Regions from separate parts of the Blautia caccae genome, predicted to be linked through region 2. Evidence: riboswitches for the same ligand, from Rfam matches in the RefSeq annotation. Region 2 holds a riboswitch; each other region holds the start of a gene.

Region 1 (4,240 bases), on a different contig from region 2:
ACCGTTCACGTAATTTTGATTCCAAAGCTCATGAGGATTGTTTGGGTGTACAGCGTTATCATGCAGAATATCTGCATTAACACCTATTCCATCTGTATTAAAAATACCCTCGTAGCCAAAAACCTGAAATGCCTCTTTGTTTTCAATGCGATAATCCATTCTTTTCTCTCCTTTGACTGAAATTTGGAAAGAAATTCTTGGGTATGCTTTAAGTGTTACACCACCAGCGCGCGCTTCCGTCGGTGTAACCCCGTGGAGTGTTCGAAACGCGCGTGAAAATGAAACCGGCGAATCGTAACCATACTTTAAAGCGAGATCAATCACTTTGATATTGCCACCTTGCTGCAGTTCCATTGCTGCCATCGTCAGCCTCCTTCTGCGAATGTATTCCGTTAGCGAAATATCGGTAATAAATGAAAACATCCGAGAGAAGTTATAAATTGAACAACAGGCAATTCGTGCCAGCACTTCTTGATCAATCTCACCTGTCAGGTTATTCTCCACATACGCGAGTGCCAAATCCATACGGGTTAATAAATCCAAAAATCTCCCTCCCTTCAAACAAAGTATACTCAATATATAAATTGCTGTCGCAACATTTTAAGCCGAGTATTGTATAATTCTATATTTATATCATACCATAGAAAAAATATCTGGAACATATCTATTATTAATATTTAACGAACCACGCTTACCTGAGCCATGTTCTGCTGGTGCGGTATCCGGGAGACGGACACAGGCACAAAGGAAACGGGGCTAAAGCGTATCAGAATCCACGATCTACACTATAGTTGTGCCACACTGCTCTATGCAAATGGTGTGGATATGAAATTCATACAGTAATAGCTTTGATATAGTACGCAACTATAGGTAATTTCTCTGTAGTCACTGTTGCGGCAGTTATACAACACAAAAAAGACTCAAACAATTACTTGTTTAAGCCTTTCCTGATTACTGCCGCAGACCGGAATCGAACCGGTACGGGTATCACTACCCACGGGATTTTAAGTCCCGGGCGTCTGCCAGTTCCGCCACTGCGGCAAAAGATATCGGATAGGCGAACCTATCCGATAAAATGGACGGTGGTGGATTCGAACCACCGAAGCAATTTGCAGCAGATTTACAGTCTGTCCCCTTTGGCCACTCGGGAAACCGTCCATGTTTTATTTAGATATGTCAGTTCTCTCTGACAAGATATTATTATAACAGATTTTTTCCAGATTGCAAGGGCTTTTTCGGTATTTATTTGAAATGAAGCGGATAGATAATGGATGGGAAATTTTTATCTATAACAAATTGTGATGTATAAAAAGTTGCAATCCATAAATATTCAAGTATAATAAAGACTTAGAGATTGATCATACAGGATATAAGTTGCTATTGCAGCATGAAAAGAGAAACCGGTGCAAGTCCGGTACGGTCCCGCCACTGTGACAGGGAGCGCTCAGATGTTATGCCACTGGACAGAAGTCCGGGAAGGTATCCGGGTGCGCTGAACTGAAGTCAGGAGAACTGCTTATATCTTTAAGATGTTTCGCACGGCTGATGGGAACTCTTGAAATAAGGGCAGGATTCTGCATTTTTTAGGTAAATTTTGAGAGTTAGGGACAGTCTGTGTATCGGGCTGTCCTTTTTTGATGCGCAGAAGGAACGCGGCTGCATCCGGCAGCGATGCGGACCGCAGATATCTCAGAGCTGTTAATAGCAATGGAGGTGAAAAGGTTGAACAAGAAAAACACAGGCAGAAGGCTGGTCCAGATTGTGATCGTACTGATGGGGATCAGTTTTTTTACATTTGGACTCACCTATCTGTCGCCGGGGGATCCGGCGGAGATCATGTTAACAGAGTGCGGCAATGTGCCCACGCCGGAACTTCTGGAAAAGACAAGGGCTGAACTGGGACTCGACAAACCGTTTCTGGTGCAGTACGGAACCTGGCTGAAGGGAGTGATGACCGGAGATATGGGAACTTCTTATTCTATGAAGGTTCCCGTGGTGGACAAACTGGTATCCTGTTTCCGGCCCACACTGGAACTGGCGCTGGCTTCTCTGGTCATCATGGTGCTGATATCCGTTCCGCTGGGAATCTTATCAGCAGTCTGCCGGAATAAATGGGTGGACTATCTGGTGCGGGCGCTGACCTTCCTTGGAGTATCGGTTCCGAACTTCTGGATCGGACTGATCCTTCTGAGTATATTCGGTGTGACGCTGCGGTGGGTAACCGTTTCCGGGGGAAGCACGGATTTCAAATCCCTGATCCTTCCCGCCGTGACTTTGGCTATTGCCATGTCCGCAAAATACACAAGACAGGTGAGGATAGCTGTTCTGGAGGAACTGAACCAGGATTATGTGACGGGTGCCCGCATGCGGGGAATCAGGGAGCGAACAATTCTGTGGAAGCATGTGCTGCCAAATGCCATGCTGCCGCTGGTGACCCTGCTGGGTCTTTCCCTGGGAAGTCTTCTGGGAGGAACCGCAGTGGTGGAGATCATTTACAACTGGCCGGGCATGGGCAGTATGGCGGTAAAAGCCATTTCCTGCAGGGATTATCCCCTGGTACAGGGCTATGTGCTGTGGATCGCACTGCTCTACATGGGAATCAATCTGCTGGTTGACCTTTCCTATACCCGTCTGGATCCCAGATTAAAGGAGGAGCGGTGATTTGAAGGTATTAAGATTTTTGAAGAACAACAAACAGTTTACCGTCTTTCTTCTTCTGGCCCTGGCAATTGCGGCAATAGCTGTCTTTGCGCCCTGGATCGCTCCGCGGGACCCCTATGATGCTGTGATGAGTGATTCTCTAAAGGAGCCGGGGAGCACTTATGTCTGGGGAACCGACAAGCTGGGGAGGGACGTGCTCTCCAGAGTTATATACGGAACCAGGTCATCCCTGACCATGACGCTGTGTCTGGTGGCGGTCATCTTTGTGGTGGGGACTGCTTTTGGAATTCTGGCGGGATATTTTGGCGGAGCTGTGGACGCTGTGATCATGCGGATTGCGGATATGATGATCTCCTTTCCCGGTCTGGTGCTGGCAATCGCCATAGCAGGTCTTCTGGGGCCCAATATGGTAAATGCCGTTATTGCCATCTCGGCTGTGAGCTGGACAAAATATGCCAGACTTGCCCGCAGTATGGTCCTGAAGATCAAACAGAACCTGTATATTGAGGCGGCTGTTGTAACAGGAACGAAAAGGGGCAGCATAATTATGAAATATGTGATCCCCAACATGATCACAACCATGGTGGTGACAGCAGCCACAGATATTGGGACCATGATGCTGGAGTTGGCATCCCTGTCCTTTTTGGGATTCGGGGCGCAGGCGCCCACCCCGGAATGGGGGCTGATGCTCAATGAGGGCAGAACCTACATATCCAAAGCCCCCTGGCTGATGATCTATCCCGGCATTGCCATTGTAGTCGTTGTGGTCGTCTTCAATATGCTGGGCGACAGTATCCGGGATATCCTGGACCCAAAACAAGAGTAAAACAGAAGGAGAAAAGAGATATGGATCAATTTTACAGAAAAATCATGTGTGCCCTGCTGGCGGGAAGTCTTGCAGCGGGATTGCTGGCAGGCTGCGGAAACAGCGCCGGGGAAAAGGCGGATACAGAGGATACGGCAGCTTCCGGGGAGAACTCCGCCTTAGATAAAACAGGCGGAGACGGCGGTGAGATCACCATAGGCGTTACAAGCTTTGCGGATACTCTGGAGCCTACAGAGCAGTATTTCAGCTGGGTGGTGTCCAGATACGGAGTCGGGGAGACGCTGGTGCGTTTTGATGAAAACGGCGAGATCATGCCCTGCCTGGCAGAGAGTTGGGAGATCAGCGAGGACCAGCTCACCTGGACGTTTAAGATTCGTGAGGGAGTCAAGTTCTCTAATGGGGATGACATGACACCAGAGCTTGTGAAAGCATCCTTGGAACGTACCTTTGAGCTCAGCGACAGGGCAGTCTCCTTCTTTGAGCCTGCATCCATGGAGGTGGACGGACAGAACCTGCTTATCAAGACAAAAGAGCCGGTGGCCATCCTGCCGGGAAGTCTGGCAGACCCGCTGTTCCTCATTGTGGATACCCAGGCGGATACGGACGCCTTTGCCATGGAAGGTCCCATCTGTACCGGACCTTACGCAGTGGAATCTTTCAGCCCCACAGATTCCTGCGTTGTAGTCCGCAACGAATATTACTGGGATGGGGAAGTGCCTCTTGACAAGGTGACGCTTAAGTGCATAGATGACC
Region 2 (4,240 bases):
ATGGTGCCGTCATAGCAGCGTGCTTCCATGGCACTGTAGAGGGCATTGGAGCGCTTTACTGCCCGAATCATCAAAACAGAGCCAAGGGAGCCGAAGGACTTTAAGCTTGTCCTGTAATCCCTGTTTCCAAGGCGGCTGTTCTGTGATGTGGAAATATAATACGCAGTGTCCAGCAGCACGAAGATGAACCGGTAGATGAGCAGCATAAGCTCGATCATCAGTTTGGGACAGTGGAGCTTTCCCAGTACATTTAAGATGTCCGGCATAGGTGTTGTCATGGACAGAAAATACAGGCAGGAGACTGCGGAAAGTGCCGTCAGGATCAACTGCAGAGCGTAGAGCAGGGCATCCAGACTTCCTGTGAGATATAAGCTCCCGATTGGGATGGCAAACAGGTCCAGCGGTTCGTGCTTTACATTCAGAACAATGGCAATGGTGCTCAGAATCAGGAAAGCCAGCGGCACAGTCATAAAGTGCAGATAGCGGGAAAAAGGGATTCCCCCCTTATAAACGGTGAGAATCCCTGTAACTGCTAAAACAATGCATGCGACCACGATGGAACGACTCATTACACAAAAAAGAAGTGTAATCATCGCAAACGCAAACTTTTCACCGGCATTTTCATATCTAAGCTTGGAAGTATAGCAAAGCTTATCAATGGTTATCATAAGTTACTCCTTTCGCCGGATGAAAAGTATCATTCGCCTTTTCCCAGCTTCTTTCTTTCTACAAAACGTCCCATAAAGAAGGCCAGAATGCCCACTCCGATGGAAGACTGTACGCAGAACAGAAGACTTTCCACTTCGCCCGGAAGCTCGCGGCCAAGCATTTTTTCAAGGAGCGGTTCCGCGATGGGCTGGAAGCCGGAATCCACTTCCTCAACTACCTGGCTGCCGGCATCATCAGAGCCGCCGAATTCTGCATCTTTTAATGCAAAAAGCGGAACAAACGCAATTAAGAGAATCACAACTAATAATCCGATCACTGTTTTTTTCATATTACTTTGCCTCCTTTAAAAAACCGATGGTACGAAGTTCCGGTTTCGCATAGGTTTCAAGACCCATGATAATAAGAACTGTGATGATGCCTTCGATAATTGCCAGAGGTAACTGTGTGGGTGCGAACACCAGCAGGAATTTTCCCATGGCGCCCATGATCGTGGTATCTGCATGATGAGCCAGGGCCATCTGAACAGCAGTAACGCAGTATGTAAATAAATCACCCAGAGTTGCTGCAAGGAAAATGGAAATATGCTTGTTTACCCTGCATTTTTTACATACGAAGAAAATTCCGTAGGATACAAAAGGTCCTGCGATGGCCATGGAAAAAGTATTGGCGCCCAGTGTGGTGAGTCCGCCGTGTGCCAGCAGGATTGCCTGGAAGAGCAGCACGATAATACCCAGAATAGAAACTGCGCTGGGACCGAAAAGGATGGCTCCCAGTCCGGTTCCTGTCATATGGGAACAGCTTCCTGTCACTGACGGGATCTTCAGAGATGAGATAACGAACACGAACGCTCCTGACATTGCCAGCAGGGTGATCAGGTTTCTGTGTTCATTCAGGGTTTTCTTGATGGACATGAATCCTGCGATCAGGAATGGTACGCAGATGACACCCCATGCGATGCAGAACCCTCCGGGAAGATAACCTTCCATGATGTGCATGGCGCTGACGTTGGGCACGATACCAAAGGTCAGTGCGAACATGCTTGCCAGTACAATGATTTTTTTCTGTTTCTTACTCATTTTGTCTTTTCCTCCTTCTGATCGAGTAATAAAGCCTTACCCTTTAACCGGCAAAAGGCCAAAAAGGGTATAAAAAAACCTGGCGGCAGAAATACCGACAGGCCATCAGAAGAACAAACGCGGGGCAGGTGACTTTATACAAAGAATAAATGCCGTATCCGCCTGTTCTTACACAAGGCCATCGTTCGTAACCATTGTGTAAATCGTTTGTGACAGGCAGGTCTTCTGACTCGGGCCTCATCGCTGCATTTTGCCTTCCCAGTTTCCCAGTGACATTATAAAATGCAGCTCTTCCCTCACAGCGGCGTGACCGTGTGAGCTTTTAACTCAACTTTCCTATTCTTCCGCAAAAGCGGACACCTGTGCACACTCAATTCTGTGATTATTGTATCTCCCCGGAAGTTTTTTGTCAATTGAATTCGACAAGAAAAATCAGAAAACTATTATGGCACCAGATCTTCCTGCCGGGTATACGGGGAACAAGATGTTGCACCCGTTTTCATTCTGTGCTAATATGAAAAAACAGCAGGTGCCGTATAAGATTTGGAACAGTCATATTTTATGACCGCGGCATCTAAAAAACGGAAACGAAAGATATGGAGTGTAGGAACTATGAGTATTTCCATGATTGGAATTGATCACAGCAGAGCATCCGTAGATGTCCGGGCCAGATTTTCTTTCACCAAAAAAAATGCGGTGAGCGCTATGGAGCGTCTGAAAGAAGACAGGGACATCTTAGGGTGTATTATTTTGTCGACCTGCAACCGGATGGAGATCTGGGCCAGTGTGCAGGAAGACTGGGAGGGGTCCCTTCTTAGCTTTTTATGCAGAGAAAAAGAAGTTCCCGAGGAGGAATACCGGGAGTATTTTATCACAAGGGAAGGAAGGGAGGCTGTGGAGCATCTGTTTTATCTGACCAGCGGCCTGAAATCCCAGATTCTGGCGGAGGACCAGATCATTACCCAGGTGAAGGACGCACTGACTCTTTCCAGGGATGCCTACTGTACGGACGGTGTGCTGGAGGTGCTTTTTCGGATGGCAGTGACGGCGGCGAAGAAGGTTAAGACAGAAGTGGTATTTTCAAGGGCCAATACCTCTGTCATCCATCAGGCCATTGACAGGCTGGAAAACCAGGGATTTTCCATTCAGGGAAAAACCTGCATGGTCATCGGCAACGGGGAGATGGGAAAGGTGACAGCACTGGCTCTGAAAGAAGCAGGCGCTGATGTGACCGTGACCGTCCGTCAGTACCGGAGCGGCATTGTGACCATTCCCCAGGGGTGTGAGCGTATCAACTACGGCGACAGAATGGAACTGCTGCCAAAATGTGATCTGGTGGTATCCGCCACAGCCAGCCCGAACTGCACCATAACAAAAGAGCTTTTTGAAAACGCAGAGGTTCCCCATCATGTGATACTGATCGACCTGGCTGTGCCAAGAGATATTGACCCGGAGGTGGGAGAGCTGCAGAATGTGACGCTCTATGACATTGACAGCTTCAAGATCGATGCTGCCTCCCCAAGACTCCGGGCCAGCATGCAGAAGGCGGGGGCCATTTTGGATGAGCAGATGTCGGAATTTTATAATTGGTTTTCAGGGCGCGATGTATTTCCGAGAATCCAGGATATCAAGACAGAGGCAGTGGAGGATCTGAACGCGCGGATTCTGAAAATCTTAAAAAAGACGCCCATGGAGGACAGTGACAGGGAAAAACTCCTGAAAGCCATTGACACGGCAGCCGGAAAAGTGGTGAACAAAATGATCTTCGGCCTGCGGGACTCCCTGGAACAGGACGCGTTTATGGAGTGCGTGGCCGGATTGGAGAAGGTTTATGAAGACTGAGAAAAAACTGTTTCCCCTGTATACAGACCTGACACAGAAAAAAGCCGTGGTCATCGGCGGAGGAAAGATCGCTGCCAGAAGGATCACAAGCCTTCTGGGATTTGTGGGGGAGCTGGTGGTGATCGCTCCTCTTGTACAGCCGGAGATCCGGGAGCTTGCAGAGAAGGGGGAGCTTATCTGGAAACAGAAAGAATACCGGCGGGAAGATCTGTATGACGCGGATTTGGCTCTGGCAGCCACAGATGACAGCAGAGTAAATGATGATATTTACAGTGCCTGCAAGTGTCTGGGCATACTGGTGAATACAGCCAGTGACCAGAACAAGTGTGATTTTCATTTCCCGGGACTTATCTGCCATGATGGCGTGGTCATTGGATTTAACGCGGCGGGAAAAGATCATAAAAAGACAAGACAGATGCGGGAAAAAGTGGAAGAATTTTTGAAAACGCCGGGAGGTAGAGCATGAACAGCAGGACAGTGGTAATCGGCAGCCGGGAGAGCCGGCTTGCTGTGATACAGAGCGAAATGGTGAAGGACTACATAGAGAAGAACAATGAGGGACTGAAGGCGGAGCTTCTCACCATGAAGACAACAGGGGATATCATTCTGGACCGAACCCTTGACAAAGTGGGGGGAAAGGGACTGTTTGTAAA
Region 3 (4,240 bases), on a different contig from region 2:
AGGTTTCCAGTGAAAAGGATATACAGAAATTCCAGCTTCGTGTAGGTTGACAGGAAATAAAAAAACAGGGATGCTGCGCAGGGCGTGCGGCATCCTATTTTGTTTATCGAAATATGTCGAAAAAGCATGGGGGAAGGTACATATGAAAAAGATCATGGAAGATAAGATACTGGCCTATATAGAGACACATTTGGATATGGAGTACGGGCAGGATGATATTGCAGAAGCTTTCGGCTATTCCACAGATCATTTTCGCCACCTTTTCCGCATGTATTACGATATGCCTCTGGGAGAGTATATACGCAGGAGGCGGCTTCTCAAAGCAGCAGCCAGGATTGGGGACGGAGAACAGATTGGGAATGCCGCGTCAATGTATGGTTTTGAGACAGCAGCCGGGTTTGCCAAAGCGTTTAAGAAGGAATTTGGTTTTCCTGCCAGTGAATTAAAGCGGCAGGATGATATCAGGCTGGATGTGCTGCCTGAGCCGGAATACGACAGGAATCAGATACGCATTTCATTTCTGGAGACACAGGAGCTGAAGATGGCCGGACGGTCAGTCATTCCGGAGGAAGGAGCAGATATTGACCTTCTGGAGGAGGTGGCTTACTGGCTGGACCATGAGTTTCCGGAAATAGATAACGCGGAGCTTTCCGGAATGCAGTGTTTCAAGGATGATTACATAGCCATGTGGTATCATCCCCTGGACAGCCAGGAGATCACATATCTTATGGGGCCTGTCGTCAAAAATTTCTCCTGTGTGCCCGAGGGTCTCATAACTGTGACCATACCGGGGAGGCGCTATGCTGTGTTCGAGACAAAACAGGATTCAGACAAAAAAGAGCTGGCAGAGACCGTGAGATATCTCTGCAAATACATATTCAGGGAATGGGTGCCTGCAAATGATGTCATTGCAGACAGAATGGGTTTTACATTTGAACGGTATTACGGAAATAAAGTTACTGTTTATCTTCCTTTAATATAACCAGTTTGGACAACAAAAATATTCCCTCTCTATGTTATAATGGCACATATGCAAGGCGGGAGTGAAGAAAGATGGAATATTGTGTACTGGAACGAAAAAATGTTATTCGCGCAGCGGAGGAGGATATGCAGATACCAGCCTGTTACCAAATGCTGGGCGTGTGTTTTCTTAAGAATAATATCAAGGTAAAGAACATAAAACTGCCCGCTGTCCGTGTCGTGGGTACAGAGGCGTTTTTTAACTGCACAGCTCTCAGGCATGCAGCGCTGCCCAGAGTATATGTGATCAAGAAGGGTGCCTTCGGCAACTGCAGCAATCTGAGGGAGATACTGCTGCCGAAGACGGTGAGGGAATTGGGAAAAGGCGTATTTGACGGATGCAGGAGGATGGAGAAAGCCCTGTTTGACCCCATGGGAAACTGCAGGATACTGCCGGACATGACATTTGCCAACTGCCGTGCCCTTTCCAATGTCACACTGCCCGAGGTGATGTGGACCATTGGGAATCAGGCATTCTATAAGTGCGAGTCCCTGGAGGATATAAAATTTCCCGAAAAACTGCACAGGATAGAAAACCAGGCATTTTATCAGTGTGGCTTCAAATCCCTGCATTTTCCGGAACATCTGGAAATGATCGGTGAGAGTGCATTTCTAAAATGTAAGAAGCTGGAGTATGTTTTCATTCCGCCGTCGGTGCAGAAGATAGGAAAATGGGCTTTTCATGGCTGCAATAACCTGAAGGTGCTGGAAATCCTCCATGACCCACAGGATGTGGGGGAATGGCTGACCAATAAGAACTGTGTCATCCGCTGCCGCCGGGGAAGTAAGATGGAGACCTATGCGGCGCAATACGGCATCCAGGTGGAATATGCCGACGGCATCTGAGAAATAGTGACATATGGTTACTGTTCACTGCGTGCCCAGTAACACGCTTCGCGATGCACACAAAATGCAATAAATTGCATTTTGGCGCTGGCTAACTCGGGATTTTGCTTCGCAAAACACCTCCCGGGACATTGGCCGTGAATTGTAACGACATATGTACAAAGTAAGAAAATTATTGCGCAGTATATTGACAAATATTACCAAATGAGTTAGAATGTAGCCATATCGAGAATATAGAAAAAAGATTGCAGTTTATTCTGATGCATAATGTCAGAATAATAATGGGAAATCCGATGAGAGTCCGGAACAGATGTAAATCTACTGTAAACAAAGTCAGTACCCGCTGTTTTCCTGTCATGTACAAGGGAGCAGTCTGGGTATATTTATTATGAATCCATAATGCCTTCCTGTATGTACGGGAAGGCGTTTTATAGTTTGAACAGAAAAATTAAATATATCTTCTGTGGTCAGGGCAATAGCCCTGTTTAAAGGAATCCGGTGAGAATCCGGGCAGAACATCCCTGCTGTAAGGGGGACGAACAAAGCAGCAAAGCCACTGGGAATCATTCCCGGGAAGGCGCTTTTAGTAGGACGAACCCAAGTCAGAACACAAACACAGTTGTGGCAAACCAATTATTTGCAGTGTCCGAAGGCATGACGGACGTGTATTTTTTGTACCATTTTTTGAAAAACTTAATAGATTATGATAAGACGAGGGCCCAGTCTTGTTGTGATAGATAGTGCCGGAAGGCAAAAACAAAAATATCATAAGGAGGAAACAAAATGAAAAAAGGTATAAAACGGTTTTTAGGTATCGTATTGGCAATGGTGATGGTGCTGTCGATGAGCATCAGTGCATTTGCGGCTGATACTGATGTTTCGGTAACGGTAACATTGAACGCAGTAGCGGACGGTACACATCCTGCTTTGTCTGGAGAAACCACAGTTTATGTGGCACCTGGAACAGATGTTGAGACAATTGTAAAAGAAGCTTTACCAAAATTAAATCTTAATATTACCCAGGGATACTGGAAGGTGGTGCCGGATTGGCAGGATCCAACAATCACATATAATGCAATAGATGGACTGTATATTGGCGGAACTGGGGAATCGAACCTGTTTTATCAGGGGGCAGCTTACGAATCAGATACAGCATACTATGGTGTTGGCTGGACATATTCTGGCAAAGATGGAGAAACACCTTTGAATGAAAATAATTATATGAGCCAGAATACTATTAACAATGATGGTTCCAGAGTTATACTCAGCTATGCTAACTATTATTATCCAAAAGCAGCTTCTAAATAAAAAGCTATTTTAGAGGTCAGGGCGGTATTTTTATACCGTCCTGTTTTTGGATGAACGAATATATTCTGGAGGAAGATTATGAAAAAAGTATTAAAAGTTTTAAGTTTTATATTTTTAATATCACTGTTTGGATTTGATGTGACCAATGTATGGGCTGCACATGCTGCGGAAGATAATGGCCTGGTACAAATGAGTATAAAAATAGGAAATAAAGAGATTGAATTACAGCCATCTGAGGAAAATTCAAGTATATATGTAGGAGATGGAGGCTTTCAACAATTTTCCGGCGGGTATAAGGTAATCATAGAAGGTATTCTTACAGATTCTGAGAATAAAGTTTCTGAGGTATTTAGTTCGTTAGATATTTATAATGAAGCCGGTACTATGTTTCATAGCTCAGATAAAATAATAGAAAATAAAGTGGTGGATGGCAAGACTCATTTTATCATAACGTATTCTAATATTATGAGTAATAGCCAGATGTACTCCGGAACAGCAATAGTGGGCGCATTTTATTTTGATATTAAAACGGAGAGCCAGGACGGGAAGGAAAATGAATATATTGCTGTATTAGATAATAAGCAGTCATCTTTTGATGAAAATTCCGGGTATCCCATATTAGTTGAATATGTAGGTGTAAATAATAATGAGACAGGAGAGATCCTGTCAGGGGACACAGAGATGATAAACACCTCTGACAGTAAATATCATTATGCCGTAATACCAGACGATGTGAATGATTTTTCTATAGTGGTTAACAGAAAGCAAAACAAAATGGAGACGATAAATTTTAGTGCCATTACAAAAAGTTGTTTTTATTGGATGGGTATAGGAAATAACCATATCTCTGTAAACGGCAGTTCATTTCAGCGGTTTGATGTGAATAGCAATATTTATCAGGGAAAGTATAGCAGTCCGGCAATACAGGCACATAAAGGATTGAATGTAGTCAATCTGTCATTTATGATAGGCGTACCGCCTATAGGCATGGATTTAGATTGGAGCACAATGCCTCCGGTAATGAAAATCCTGGATACAGACATTAACGTACCTGGGTTAGACAAAT
Region 4 (4,240 bases), on a different contig from region 2:
AACTCGATATTTCCTCTGGTAATGTTGTCAAAGAAAAATCCCCCTTTTGGCATCATACCGGATGGCGGTACGCTTAAATCCCCCTGGGGATACAGATATGTACGACCTGTCTCATCTACTGTGGTATTAAAATTCAAGGGAACATCAACTGCAAGACCGGACTGCAATACCCAGGGCTTACGGCCCGAATTGGAAAATCCGAACATGTTCATGCCTGTGGATACTTCCACACAGTCAAGATGCAGTTTCTGACGAACATCCTCTTCCACTTCCCCCAATAACTGAAGAGGTTCGTTGATCTTTACTCTTTTTTCCTCCAGGCCCAGTGCCCTCCTTAACCGGTCAAGAGCATTTGCATTGATTCCGGTAATTGGTGTCGACCCCATATCTACGACCACTTCTTCCGGCTCAATATGATTCAGTGTCTGATTCAGCCTTTCTCTGCTGGTTGCCATTTTTCTTCCTCCTCCAATGTAGTTCATCAAAGAATTTTACTATCTCGAGTTTCATAAAACCCTTTGAAATTTATTAGTAAAAGCATACGCTTAAAACTAATCTTTTCTTTCGTGTCCGTGCACGATAAAGGTTAAATTTTTTCTCTTTACCCTTGATCGGATAAAGAGAAATTTTCATAAGTTATATTTTGTTGCTATAAATATATGCGTCTTTATTGTAGATTCCTTTGGTTTTGTGCCATATAAAAGATAACGCCCTAAAATTTCAACTCCCAGAAATCCCTGCCTGAAGGGCTCCTGACAAATGGTGGCTGAGACAACACCGGATTTCAAATTTTCCCGCACAATATCCGTAAGGTCATACGTTACTATACGGAGCTTTCTTCCGCAGTCCGACTCACGGACGGCCTTTATACCACCCTCCACACCTGCTGATGCAAAACAGATCGTAGTCAGTTCAGGCTTCTCTTTCAGCAGCGCTTTCACCTGTTCATATGATTTCTGGTCATCGTCGTCATTCTCAATAACTGCTTCCACTGTTATATTACTGTAATCTCTTTTCAGGGTTTTCTTTATTCCCCTGAGACGCTGCTCCTGTGCCATGACCATACTGGAACCGATGATCAGGGCGACATGTTCCTCGAATCCATTGCTCATCATACCCAGCAGTTCACCTGCCACACATCCGCTGGTTATATAATCGCACCCCACATACGCAAGATGTTTTACACTGGATATGTCTGTATTTATAGTCACTACCGGTATATTTGCGTCTTCCAAATCCTGAATCTTCTGCGCCACATTTTGGGAATTAACCGGAGTTATTACAAGACCGGATATTTTTTCTGCCAGAAGTCCATCTATTTCTTTTAGTAAAAGGTCTGCGTCAAACCCTTTAATCTTTCTGACAATATTCTGTATTCCAAAGTGCCCCATTTCCTCCAGTGCGTTGTTGACACCATTGATAACATCATTAAAAAAGGGATTGCCTTCCGAACAAAGGATTACTCCTATTGTCTTGGTATACTTTTTATTTGCCAGTGTTCTGGCTGCCATATCGGGCTTATACCCCAGCTCATCTGCTATTTTTATGATTCTTTCCGCTACCTGCGGATTTACACCCGGCCTGTGATTTAAGGCCCGGTCCACTGTCCCTCTTGATACATTCGCTGCTTCTGCGACTTCTCGGATTGTAACTTTCATGGTTTCTCCTACACCGTGTCCGTGCACGTTTAATAATTGTATTATAATCTATACAATCGCTTTTGGCAATTGTCTATAATATGCGAAATTTGTCATTAAATTTCGTGAATATTTACTAATTTTGGGGAATGCTCTGTCTCAATCAGCAGATATGATACAAAACACATTAAAAAAATGGTACTCCATTTACGAAGTACCATCTAATATTCATATAATTATCAGTCCGGACTGCTCCGTATCTGACCTTCTCTGCAATCCGTTATTTCTTATTTTTTATCAAAAAGATACATACTAAAAAACGAAACCACATCCCCATTCCACTGCATATTCATATTGCAGTGTTTCGCCATCTTCGCCGCATCTATACAATACGCAGACAGACAGGAAAAACGATTCTGCTCCTGCACGCATGGTTTTCCTTCCGGCATATTACATGCGTCGCACAGGTTGCAGGGTCCGCACATGACGAACATGCCGTCCTCATCCAGTCCTCTTCTCTTGAGTTCTTCTACTGTGCGCAGTGTCATCCGGGTGTGTATCTTCTTGATTTGTTTTGTCTCCGCATCATCAAAGATGTTGTTAACAGGTGTTCTGGACTGGAAAACTACCGCCTGGCGGTACTGCATAACTCTGTTCTCCATCTCTTCGGGGGTTCCGCAGTAGGGTGGACATCCATAGTTATTGCCATAATTTCCACAGTCGTTCTGTTCGCAGAACTTGCGGAACTCATGTTCAAATTCTAAATCTTCCGTGTTCATTACGGCGGCTTTCGCAAACCCCGCATCCTCAGCGACTGCAATCAAATCTTCTTCACGCATATTACTGATTCTCCCTTCTGAATCCCTCCGGTCTGTCTCGCACGGACGCTCTGCCGGCTGTCCCTGTCATAAATAAAGCTGCTGACAGGCAGTTATCCCGCAGCAGCTTCTAACACTATTTCCTTTACCTGCAGGAGGCCCATGAGCGGATGATGTCAGACCAATCTATACATTTGGGGTGCGGAGGATAAAACATATAGAAGCAAAATCGTCTCTTGGGCTCCTCCTGCTTTTCATGGATGCATAAATTCCTCACACAGGTTCCCGTTTCGTTCACGTTCTAAGCAGGCATTCCATATCAAATAACATAATGGATGGAAAACTTTCTTCGGAAGTCTCAACCTTTTACTCATCCAAGCAGGTTTCCTGACTCACGGATCTTCGTTCGGCGCTCCTTCTCATATAATCTCTTATACAATGGACTTATGCGCTTCGCTCCCCGCTCACAGTGACCGGATCGTCCAGGACTTACACCTGATTCCCTTTTCACCAGGATTTTCTAAAAGAGGGCAAAACTAAATCCTGATGCACTTGGCAAGCTGATATGGAATTTATACACATGATTACTTTAGCACAATGGCCGGTATCTGTCAATTCTTCCGGCTCATATTCTTTCTTTAATCGCAAAAATAATATGATCCATGAGAACAGCATCCTCTCCCATACGGGGACTGTCCATCCCGAATGCACACAGAAGCTTCCTCTCCGCATCCAGCACTTCCCTTTCCTTCAGCATCCCCCACTCCCTCTCATCCAGCAGATGCGCTTCAAGAGCGGCCCATGAAACTGCATCTCCGCAGCCGGCCCACTCTTCTGCCTGCCGCTTAAAATCCGCCTGTTCTGACGGCTCTATGACGCCCGTCTCCACAGCACGGGAGGCTGCCGCATCTGCCGTTATGCAGAATCTCTCCAGCCTTCGGAAGACATTGTGCTGCATCCTGGCACCTGCGCCGGTCTGCAGAAACAGGGATTCCATCACAGCCTCTTTCACCGCACATCCTATCATTTCTCCTATTTTGCTGTGTGCGCCCGTCTCCGTGATCTTAAAATCAGACTCCATGTCAGCCACAATGATCGTGCCGTCTGTACCGGAACCCGTGGCGAGCCCGTGGGAATATCTGCTGGCTATGCACAGCTCCTGAATCGCGGCTGTTTTTGCCTCTGTACAGGTTATCAGGGCCTTGGCAATGGCTCCGTCTGTCAGGTCCGCATTCAGGAAGATCATAAGATTGATTGTTCCCAGTGTATGCCTGCATTCCCCGTCCAGGTCCACCCAGGCCCCGTCCTTCTCGTACCAGGATGCCCGGTCCCCTGCACGCCCGCCGTTGACTTCAATACCGCCTGTTGCGATCACACTGACGGCAATATCCCTGTACTGTGTCCTGACATAAGAGGCATTTTTCATAGAGGCGGCTGTCATAATACCTGATGACGAGTCCGCTGACAAACCTATGATGCTGTCAGAGACATAACGCATATGACTTTCATAGGTCCCTCCCTCAAGCCGTATCTCCTTTTCTCCCTCCTGTCCGCCGTCATAATTATATACAGCTTTTAAGTCTGTCCTCAATCCCCCGTTCTGGGGCGAGGTGCTCAGAACCTTCCTTTTTCCTCCGAAAACCGCGGCAATATATTTTTCATCTCTATAGAGTTTATCCCCTTTGCCGGGCAGAAACCTTTTATCCTGCATCATATATCTTTTCCTTTTCGCCGTCCTTATACTTTTTAATCCTTCCGTACCCCGTGAATGACAAGCCTTACGGA

The links. A riboswitch is a leader RNA that binds a small molecule or an ion and turns the genes downstream of it on or off. The one in region 2 is predicted to bind cobalamin.
Region 1: it holds a riboswitch for cobalamin, as region 2 does, so the genes downstream of both, nikB (nickel ABC transporter permease) here and WMO65_RS09010 (energy-coupling factor ABC transporter permease) in region 2, are expected to answer to the same signal.
Region 3: it holds a riboswitch for cobalamin, as region 2 does, so the genes downstream of both, WMO65_RS09600 (hypothetical protein) here and WMO65_RS09010 (energy-coupling factor ABC transporter permease) in region 2, are expected to answer to the same signal.
Region 4: it holds a riboswitch for cobalamin, as region 2 does, so the genes downstream of both, WMO65_RS09645 (DUF2284 domain-containing protein) here and WMO65_RS09010 (energy-coupling factor ABC transporter permease) in region 2, are expected to answer to the same signal.

Annotation. Positions count from the first base shown of each region.
Region 1 is NZ_JBBMFP010000016.1:55,155-59,394, forward strand. It holds gene WMO65_RS17010 (AraC family transcriptional regulator) at 1-543, opposite strand, end outside; tRNA gene WMO65_RS17015 (tRNA-Leu) at 956-1,041, opposite strand; tRNA gene WMO65_RS17020 (tRNA-Tyr) at 1,077-1,158, opposite strand; cobalamin riboswitch at 1,355-1,534, shown strand; gene nikB (nickel ABC transporter permease) at 1,723-2,661, shown strand; gene nikC (nickel transporter permease) at 2,663-3,487, shown strand; gene WMO65_RS17035 (ABC transporter substrate-binding protein) at 3,508-4,240, shown strand, end outside.
Region 2 is NZ_JBBMFP010000006.1:219,892-224,131, reverse strand. It holds gene cbiQ (cobalt ECF transporter T component CbiQ) at 1-668, opposite strand, end outside; gene WMO65_RS09015 (energy-coupling factor ABC transporter substrate-binding protein) at 698-997, opposite strand; gene WMO65_RS09010 (energy-coupling factor ABC transporter permease) at 999-1,745, opposite strand; cobalamin riboswitch at 1,944-2,124, opposite strand; gene hemA (glutamyl-tRNA reductase) at 2,358-3,587, shown strand; gene WMO65_RS09000 (precorrin-2 dehydrogenase/sirohydrochlorin ferrochelatase family protein) at 3,577-4,053, shown strand; partial or broken gene hemC (hydroxymethylbilane synthase) at 4,050-4,240, shown strand, end outside.
Region 3 is NZ_JBBMFP010000007.1:115,346-119,585, forward strand. It holds gene murA (UDP-N-acetylglucosamine 1-carboxyvinyltransferase) at 1-50, shown strand, start outside; gene WMO65_RS09590 (AraC family transcriptional regulator) at 143-982, shown strand; gene WMO65_RS09595 (leucine-rich repeat domain-containing protein) at 1,054-1,866, shown strand; cobalamin riboswitch at 2,314-2,498, shown strand; gene WMO65_RS09600 (hypothetical protein) at 2,650-3,174, shown strand; gene WMO65_RS09605 (hypothetical protein) at 3,253-4,240, shown strand, end outside.
Region 4 is NZ_JBBMFP010000007.1:133,613-137,852, reverse strand. It holds gene WMO65_RS09655 (uroporphyrinogen decarboxylase family protein) at 1-455, opposite strand, end outside; gene WMO65_RS09650 (LacI family DNA-binding transcriptional regulator) at 630-1,658, opposite strand; gene WMO65_RS09645 (DUF2284 domain-containing protein) at 1,925-2,476, opposite strand; cobalamin riboswitch at 2,816-3,006, opposite strand; gene WMO65_RS09640 (adenosylcobinamide amidohydrolase) at 3,081-4,169, opposite strand; gene srtB (class B sortase) at 4,202-4,240, opposite strand, start outside.